Desulfosporosinus acidiphilus SJ4: one gene and its partners. The protein of the gene in region 1 interacts with the protein of each later gene in a pairwise test. Links are inferred from orthologs where the notes say so. Each region holds a gene or a part of one and is shown on either strand. Other genes may lie near its edges.

Region 1 (2,974 bases):
AGTTGATACAGGAATGCCTGGTCAAGAATATAAGATAATAAAGTATATGAATACAATTGGACTAGATCCTATGCTTATAGAAGGAATTGTTCTTACCCATTATGATATCGATCACGTTGGAAGTGCAGTTAAACTACAAAACTATTTTACATGTGCTCTTTATGCCCATTTGCTTGAGATTCCATTTATCATAGGACAGCAGAAGCGTTATGGCATTAAACGCTGGTTACCAACCTTGACTCGTCCTATTTTTGGACGATTGAATCTTCCCAAAGAAATAACACCACTGAAGGATGGGAAAATATTCGGTGATTGGGAAGTGATACCTACGCCTGGACACACTCCCGGGCATATTGCACTCTACCGTAATGGGATAGCCATTGTCGGAGATTTATTTCAGGGAGGCGAGATTCGGCTTGCTCCGAATTATTTTACTTGGGATAAAAAAATGTTAAAAGATTCGGCCCGCAGTGTAACTGAGCGTTCCTTACGTTGGATTCTGCCCGGTCATGGCCCTGCGACCCCAGCGTCGAGTCATTGGTTGGACACACTCAAAAGAACTTTAAATAGTTAAGTAATTCTACCCTTAATCAACTCGCGTTTAGCTAAAGACGAACATTGGGACCACTCCCACGAGAATCTACGATTGGATGAAGAAATCGAAGGAAAGCCCCCCGCTTCGATAAGTGGGGGGCTGAGATGGGGATGTATGCGATGCCTCTATTGAATGGGCGGATCATCAACAAATTTGACTTTGCTTAAGGTCTCTTTCACTTGGCCGCGGATAAAAGATAAGTATTCTTGCCGCAAGACCTCCTGTTCAGCCTTCTCCCATTCTTCAAGACCTTCAGATCGTTGCTTTCTAGAAAGTTCATTGATTCTTTGAATCAGTATGTTAATTGATGAAGTCGTCAAGAAATATGCCCCTTTCGTAGGATTTACTGAGATTACGATATTCAATTATAACATGTTGTAACAAATAATTAAAACAGGACGGCGGTCTTTCAAGGGATACCTGCACTTTGGGACAAGTTTAATTAACGTCATGAAGGGAAAACTATAGAAAAGGCCTTTTACGGGGATATACGATATAAGGGAGGGCTAAAAATGGGGTTATCAGGAACGAGTCGATTGCGAGTTCGCTACGCTGAAACGGATCAAATGGGGATCGTTTATCATGCGAATTATCTCATTTGGTTCGAGGTAGGCCGTACTGAACTTTTTCGAGAAATAAATCTCCCATATACGAGGTTTGAAGAGCAAGGCTTTTCTTTAGCGGTGATCGAAGCTAATTGCCGATATCGAAAGCCAGCACGCTATGATGATGATATTAAAATAGTGACAACGATTGATAAAGTTACAACTCGTTCAGTGACGTTTTCTTATTTGGTGTATCGAGATGAGACGTTATTAGCTCAAGGAAAAACGGTCCATCTGTTCATTAACAAAGAAGGGCGGCATACCGATATTCGAGATACTGATTTATGGCGACAACTACAGATGATTATTAGTAATAATTGATATAGGAATCGTTTATGGCCCTTCGGAAAGCCTTGTTTCCCATAATGTATTATGGTATTATGTATACATAATCCAAAATGCAATTGAGAGAAGGGATTCTATGTTTTTAGTAACATGGATCGAAGGCGAAGAAGTAAATTATCGGTTGGTTAAGAAACAGGAACTTCCGAAATTGATGTCTATTGTTGGGCAACATGCCATTATTCAACGATTAGCGTCTTAGAGGTCAATGTATCCGATTATAATAACCCGCTGATTAATTGTCATAGAATTAAGTGCCCATTGCGATTAAGCATGGGCATTTATTTTTTTTAAGTGTGCAGGATAATATTGCCCCATCTCGAATTATATAACGTCGAACCCTGTTTGTTGGGAGGTATTATTATGTCTTTCAAAGTTCTTGTTGACAGCGCGTCAGATATCCCTTTAGACCGCGCCATTGCAGCAGGTATCGATATAATTCCAATGACGGTAACTATTGACGGGAATACTTATCTCGAAGGCGTTAATCTTAATACTCAAGATTTTTATGCAGACTATCGCCACTTCAAAGAATTGCCTAAAACATCTCAGCCTAATCCCAAGATCCTTTTAGAGCATTATGAGCAGTATTTATCTCTGGGGTATGATGTGGTGGCTATCCATCTTTCCTCGGGTCTTAGTTCAACCTTTGCCACAGCTCAAATAATGGCCGAATCCACTTCGGCACCGGAGCGGGTTCACATCATTGACAGCTTGGGAGCTTCCTTCGGCTATGGTTTGCTGGCTATTTTGGCTCAGCAAATTCTTACCTCTGCTGCAAATTGGAGAGAAGCTGAAGCTGCGATTCTTGATCTTCGGGCCAAGATGCGATATATTTTTACATTGGATACCTTAGAGTATTTAGTTAAAGGAGGCAGGGTGAGTAAAACCGCCGGACTCCTAGGTGGTTTACTCGACGTGAAACCTGTTTTACACATGACCTCTGAGGGAAAAATTGAGCCTTTTGCCAAAGTGCGTTCCAGACGAGCAGCTATTCGTAAGTTAGCCGAAGTCTTGGAGCAGGAAATTGATAATCCTGGAGAACAGATCATTGGAATATCGCACTCAGCATGTTATGAAGAAGCATTGATTCTTGCCCGAGAAATCAGGGAACGCGTTGTCGTAAAAGACATTTGGATTAGTGATATTGGCTGTGTAGTAGGCAGTCATACGGGGCCAGGCACTCTCGCACTTTTTTATCAGCGTAAAGTATAGCAAGAACAGGAGGCTTCTCTTCTTTGAAATTTAAATTCATGACGATTTTTGTATTGGCTTTATCAATGATGATGAGCAATATTCAAACTACTTATGCAGCGGACAAGCCTTCTGACAGTCAATCCTTGCCGGTAGTGCACGGTGAGGGAGCTTATCTAATCGATGTTCAATCCGGCCAGACTCTTTTTGCCAAAAATCCCAATGAACAGCTGGCACC
Region 2 (3,061 bases), 750 kb from region 1 along the record:
AACACTGGCAGAGGCGCTCAGAGTTGTGAGACGCCGGGGAGAACTGATGCAAAGAGCAGTTCCTGCGGGAGGAGGTATGGCAGCTGTTTTGGGGCTTTCTGCTGAAAAAGTAGAAGAGGCTTGTCAGCGGGCATCAGACTTAGGAGTCGTTGCTCCGGCAAATTTTAATTGTCCTGGGCAAGTGGTTATCTCTGGTGAATTAACGGCGGTAACGCGTGCCATTGAAGTTGCTAAGGAGCTGGGAGCCAAAAGGGCCATGCCTCTGGCGGTCAGCGGGCCGTTTCATTCCGCTCTGATGAGGAAAGCGGGAGAAGAACTGCTCTCGGTTTTAAGGCAGGTTCAGTGGGCTCCTCCTATCTGCCCGGTCATTGCCAATATTGACGCCGGGGAGGTTGTTTCCGCCGAACGCACCGTACAGTCCTTAGTTGATCAAGTGAGCGGACCTGTCCGCTGGGAACAATCGGTGCGCTATCTTGTAGACTCAGGCGTTGATACGTTTATTGAGTGTGGTCCGGGCAAGGTATTGAGCGGGCTCGTCAAGAAAATAGCTCCCGAGGTCAATCTTCTTCGTGTTGAGAATAAGGAGAGCTTGGAAAAGTCACTTGCATATTTGAAGGAGAGTCGTTAAAATGGTGCTGAATGAAAGCGTAGCTATCGTTACAGGGGGCGGTCGGGGAATCGGACGAGCTATCGCCCTTGAATTAGCAGCTGCAGGTAGCAAAGTTGTTGTAAATTATGCAGGACGGTCTGAAAAGGCGGAGGAAACCGTCGCCTTAATTCGCCAGGCAGGAGGAGAAAGCATCGCCGTACAGGCGGATGTAAGTCAAGCGGCAGATGTTGATCGCTTAGTGCAAACCTCTCTTGAACATTTCGGAAAAATTGATATCCTGGTCAACAATGCAGGGATTACCCGTGATGGATTACTGCTTCGCATGAAAGAAGCGGATTGGGATGCAGTCTTGGCAACGAATCTCAAAGGGGTTTTTCTCTGTACAAAAGCTGTCAGTAAAGGAATGCTTAAACAACGGTCCGGTGTTATTGTTAACATTTCTTCAGTTGTGGGTATATCGGGAAATGCCGGTCAAGCAAATTATGCGGCAGCCAAGGCTGGAATCATCGGTTTGTCCAAAGCGACGGCTAAAGAGTTTGCCTCTCGCGGAATACGAGTCAATGTTGTTGCCCCGGGGTATATTAGTACGGATATGACGGAAACATTACCTGAAGGGGTGCAGCAGGAGATTTTGCAGGGAATCCCCTTAGGCCGCATAGGAAAGCCGGAGGATATTGCCAAAGTTGTTCGATTTTTAGTATCACCGGAATCATCTTACATAACGGGTCAAGTCTTATGCGTTGATGGTGGTATGGAAATGTAAGTGCAAGTGCGTAAATTTAGTCTGTGAGAGGAGGTGAAGAAACACCATGGGAGTTTTCGAACAAGTGAAAGCCATCGTCGTCGAACAACTTGGGGTCGACGAAGCAACGGTTACCCAGGAGACCTCCTTTGAAGAGCTGAATGCCGATTCTTTGGACATCGTTGAATTGATTATGGCTCTGGAAGAGGCCTTCGATATGGATATTCCGGACGAAGAAGCAGAAAAAATCCGGACAGTCGGGGATGCAGTCAATTACATCAAAGAAAACAAATAATAACGAAAAGTCCCGTACAAAGTTGCGGGGCTTTCTCTTAGAGAGTTTGCTTTTTCCGCAGATCGTAATAACTTCGGAGAGAGATCAGATAGATTCAGTTTCATTATACCAGGCAAAGGGGTATAACTGACGGGAGGAAGCATTGTGAAAATACCCGAACTTCATATCGCAGATTTAGTTGCAAAAATACCAATCATTCAAGGAGGAATGGCTGTTCGCATATCTATGGCCCCCCTGGCAGCCGCTGTGGCTGAGGAAGGTGGAATTGGCCTCATTGCTGGCAGCGGTTTGTCTGTGGAAGAATTAATCGCTGAAATTCGTGAAGCTCGCCGGCGTACGAAAGGGATTATTGGAGTCAATATAATGTTTGCCGTGCGTGAATTTGCTCAGTTAGTTCATGCCGCCTTTGAGGAAAAAATTGACCTTTTAGTGTCAGGGGCGGGATTCTCAAGAGATATGTTTACATGGGGTAAGGAAAAGGGCATTCCGGTGGTACCGATAGTCTCTACCGCCAAATTGGCTAAGTTATCCGAGAAATTGGGGGCAGCCGCTGTTATTGTTGAAGGAACAGAAGCCGGCGGCCATCTTGGAACGGATCGTTCAATCCACGAAATCCTTCCGGAAGTTATTACTGCTGTGAATATTCCTGTCATTGGTGCAGGAGGGGTTACAGACGGGCATGGTGTGGCAGAAATGCTGAAGTCCGGAGCAGACGGCGTGCAAATGGGAACCCGTTTCGCTGTTAGTAAAGAGAGCAGTGCTGCTGCAGAATGGAAAAACGAAATGATCAAGGCCAAGGAAGAGGATATTGTAATTATTCATAGTCCGGTAGGTTTACCGGGCAGGGGGATTAGAAATCCATTCACGAAAGCTCTGGAGGATCATAGTGATGTCAAGCCTAATGGATGCAGTCTCTGCCTCAAACATTGTGAGGGGAACTTCTGCATTATGCGCCGTTTGATAAAGGCACAACAAGGCGATGTCCAAGAGGGATTGATTTTTTCCGGTGCCAAAGTCCACAAAATTAATGAAGTTCAGTCAGTTCATGAAATCTTTGAAAACATCAAAGCCGGTATAGAAGAGGCTTAAGGAGGAAGAGAGTTGAAACATCGTGCAGTAATCACGGGAATGGGCGTTATCACTCCCGTTGGCAATCAACTTAACGAATTTTGGAATAATTTAATTTCAGGCAACTCAGGAATCGGGTTGTTAACTCGTTTTGATACTTCTACGCTGTCGACGAAAGTTGCGGGAGAAGTTAAAAACTTTGAACCTACGGAGTGGATTGATAAAAAAGAAAGCCGCCATATGGACCGTTTTTCCCAATTTGCCATCGCTGCCGCAAAACTCGCTGTTCAGGATTCCGGACTTGATTTTGAAAAGGTCAATAAGGAACGTGCCGGGGCCGTGATGG
Region 3 (3,263 bases), 1.8 Mb from region 1 along the record:
GAGGCTATTATGCAAATGAATCTGATCGGACACACATTCTTCGTATTTACCAATTCTGAAACTCAAGAGATGAACGTAGTTTATCTGCGAAACAGTGGAGACTATGGTCTGCTTCAGCCCCAATTTTAGGAGTTTATCGAGACCTCAAGTAAAATCAGCATACGTTCAAAGAGAAACATCGTAAAGTTTTTATGAAGTGATAAGGTTAATTACCAAGCGCAGGCCCGCTGAGCGGGCCTTTTAATGTGAAGTAAAATTATCCCATTGACAAATCGCCCGCTTCAGTTGCAGTGGGTTCTCTGGAATGTTAAAATTATGAAGACACAAGCAAGATTGAAGAAGGGTGGATATCATGGGGCTTTTAAATTTGTTTGATGATAATGCGCGGGAAATCAGGAAGTATCAGAAACGCGTTGATGTAATTAATAGCCTTGAACCGCAAATCGAGGCGTTAAGTGATGATGAACTGCGAGGAAAGACGACTGAGTTTAAAGAACGCCTAGATAAAGGGGAAAGTTTGGATAACATACTGCCGGAAGCTTTTGCGGTTGTACGTGAGGCGAGCCGGAGGGTTATCGGTCAAAGACACTATGACGTACAGCTTATTGGAGGAATGGTTCTTCATGATGGCCGTATTGCAGAGATGCGTACTGGGGAAGGAAAAACCCTTGTTGCAACCCTGCCGTCCTATCTGAATGCCTTGACAGGGCTGGGAGTCCATGTGGTAACAGTTAACGATTACTTAGCCCGGCGTGACAGCGAGTGGATGGGTCAAATCCATCGTTTTCTGGGTTTAACAGTCGGTCTTGTTGTTCATGGTTTGAATTATGAGGAGCGGCGCAGCAGCTATGGTGCGGATATAACCTATGGGACTAACAATGAGTTCGGTTTTGACTACCTGCGGGATAATATGGTTACACGTCCGGATGGTCTTGTGCAGCGGGATTTAAATTATGCCATTGTTGACGAGGTTGACTCAATCCTGATTGACGAAGCCAGAACCCCCTTAATCATTTCCGGTGAGGCGGACAAGCCGACAGAACTCTATTTCAGAGTGGCTATGGTTATCCCCCGTTTGAAGCCGGAAGAGGATTACAAGGTTATTGAAAAAGAGCATGTTGTTACGCTGACAGAACAAGGGGTAAGCCGAGTAGAGAGTATGTTGGGCGTAGAAAATCTCTATGAAGATATCCATACAGAGTTGGCACATCATGTTAACCAGGCTTTAAAAGCCCATACTCTTTTCAAACGCGATCGCGATTATGTGGTTAAAGACGGGGAAGTTATTATTGTTGATGAATTTACCGGACGGTTGATGTTTGGCCGTCGTTATAGTGAAGGGCTTCATCAAGCGATTGAGGCCAAAGAAGGCGTGAAAGTAGAAAAAGAATCCCAAACATTAGCCACCATCACTTTCCAAAATTACTTTAGGATGTTCAAGAAGCTAGCCGGTATGACGGGAACAGCCATGACCGAAGAACCGGAGTTTCGTAAAATATACAAACTCGATGTGGTAGAAATACCTACTAATAAGCCAGCTATCAGAAAGGACGAGCCTGATGTCATCTATCGCACGGAAAAAGGTAAGTTTCTTGCCGTAGTAGAAGACATCATTGAACGTCATTCAAAGGGTCAGCCCCTTCTGGTCGGAACCGTTTCGGTAGAGAAATCCGAACATCTCAGTGCTATGCTGGAGAGGCGGGGAATCCCACACCAGGTTCTGAATGCCAAATATCATGAAAAAGAAGCCCAGATTGTTTCTCAAGCAGGGCAGCTTGGAATGGTGACCATTGCTACGAATATGGCCGGCCGCGGAACGGATATTATTCTTGGTGAGGGCGTTGCCGAACTCGGCGGACTGCATATCATTGGTACAGAGAGACATGAATCCCGCCGGATCGATAATCAATTGCGAGGTCGGGCAGGACGTCAGGGGGACCCCGGTTCGACTCAGTTTTTTATTTCCTTAGAAGATGATTTGATGCGGATGTTTGGCGCGGAAAACATTATGGGCATTATGGACAAATTGGGGATGGACGATTCCGTACCCATTGCTTCCCGTATGATTTCCCGATCCATAGAGTCTGCTCAGCGCCGCGTCGAAAACCGCAACTTTGATATACGGAAACATGTACTTGATTATGATGATGTCATGAACCAGCAGCGTGAGGTCATATATGGGCAGCGGCGAGCTGTTTTAATGGGTGAAAACCTTAAGGATAACATAACGGATATGCTGGAGAAAGCCGTTAAAAACAGTATTGCTATGTTTAGCGGGGACAGTCCTTTTCCTGAGGAATGGGATTTAGCGAGTTTAGCCGACTATGTTGAGAACTTTTATCTGCCGGGAAACCATTTGGACCCCGAAACACTGGCTGATCTCTCCGGCGAAGAAATCGAAGAACTCCTGCTGGATAAAGCCACAGAACTTTATCAAAAGCGCGAAGATGAGTTCGGCGCAGATCTAATGCGTGAAATCGAGCGTGCCGTTATGCTGCAAGTCGTGGACAGCAAATGGATGGATCACCTCGATGCTATGGATATGCTGCGTGAAGGGATTGGTCTGCGGGCCTATGGTCAAAAGGATCCCTTGGTTGAATTCCGTCGAGAAGGATTTGAGATGTTCCAGGCTATGATCGATTCTATTCAAGACGACATTATTCGCTATGTTCTGAGAGTAACCCCACAAGTTCGAGAAGAGGCTCCAGAGCAGCCGCGCAATGTCACGGAAAACCGCTATGAAGGAGAACCAAGCGCACCGGTCCATACAGGGGATCAGATTGGCAGGAATGACCTCTGCCCTTGTGGAAGCGGGAAAAAATATAAGAAGTGCTGCGGGGCAGAAAAAAAGTAATTTCGGAACCCAAGAAGCCACAGAGACGTTTTAATTAAACCATTATCAGATTTGGAAGGGTGAATTGGCAGTGCTTTCTGATTGGAAAAAGGATCTTGAAACTTTAAATGTGCGCCTGGCAGATTTGAGGGTTTCTCTTTGACGTTACTCAGAGAATCGATAAGATCAGTGCTCTGGAGATAGAATTTCATCGCCCGGATTTATGGGATGATCCGGATCTAGCTCAAAAGATTATGCGAGACTTAGCGTTTCACCAGGGAAAGGTAAAACTCTATGAGGAATTAAAAAAGGACTTAGAAGAAACGGAAACACTTTGGCAGTTAGCGGTGGAAGAAGATGATGTGACTCTTGAGCCGGAAGTCGAACAAGGAATTAAAGCGCTGTTAGATAAATTCGACGCCCTGGAACT

The links.
Region 2: the proteins of DESACI_RS13890 (region 1) and acpP interact in binary tests that used the Escherichia coli proteins (3 or more experiments, as listed by UniProt). The link is inferred for Desulfosporosinus acidiphilus SJ4 from one-to-one orthologs.
Region 3: the proteins of DESACI_RS13890 (region 1) and secA interact in binary tests that used the Escherichia coli proteins (3 or more experiments, as listed by UniProt). The link is inferred for Desulfosporosinus acidiphilus SJ4 from one-to-one orthologs.

Annotation. Positions count from the first base shown.
Region 1 is NC_018068.1:3,059,086-3,062,059, reverse strand. The notes cover bases 1-2,814. They hold DESACI_RS13890 (acyl-CoA thioesterase), read left to right. Parts: upstream 1-1,107; coding sequence 1,108-1,521; downstream 1,522-2,814. Other genes in these bases: DESACI_RS13880 (D-alanyl-D-alanine carboxypeptidase family protein), read left to right, coding at 2,781-2,814; DESACI_RS13885 (DegV family protein), read left to right, coding at 1,906-2,757; DESACI_RS25545 (hypothetical protein), read left to right, coding at 1,622-1,744; DESACI_RS13895 (DUF896 domain-containing protein), read right to left, coding at 721-915; DESACI_RS13900 (MBL fold metallo-hydrolase), read left to right, coding at 1-574. In the rest of the region: more of DESACI_RS13880, read left to right, coding at 2,815-2,974.
Region 2 is NC_018068.1:3,809,061-3,812,121, reverse strand. What follows is about bases 133-3,033. They hold acpP (acyl carrier protein), read left to right. Parts: upstream 133-1,419; coding sequence 1,420-1,647; downstream 1,648-3,033. Other genes in these bases: fabF (beta-ketoacyl-ACP synthase II), read left to right, coding at 2,749-3,033; DESACI_RS17430 (NAD(P)H-dependent flavin oxidoreductase), read left to right, coding at 1,792-2,736; fabG (3-oxoacyl-[acyl-carrier-protein] reductase), read left to right, coding at 630-1,373; fabD (ACP S-malonyltransferase), read left to right, coding at 133-628. Also shown: more of fabD, read left to right, coding at 1-132; more of fabF, read left to right, coding at 3,034-3,061. UniProt on the Escherichia coli protein: Carrier of the growing fatty acid chain in fatty acid biosynthesis.
Region 3 is NC_018068.1:4,814,441-4,817,703, reverse strand. The notes cover bases 1-3,103. They hold secA (preprotein translocase subunit SecA), read left to right. Parts: upstream 1-352; coding sequence 353-2,854; downstream 2,855-3,103. Other genes in these bases: hpf (ribosome hibernation-promoting factor, HPF/YfiA family), read left to right, coding at 1-129. UniProt on the Escherichia coli protein: Required for protein export, interacts with the SecYEG preprotein conducting channel.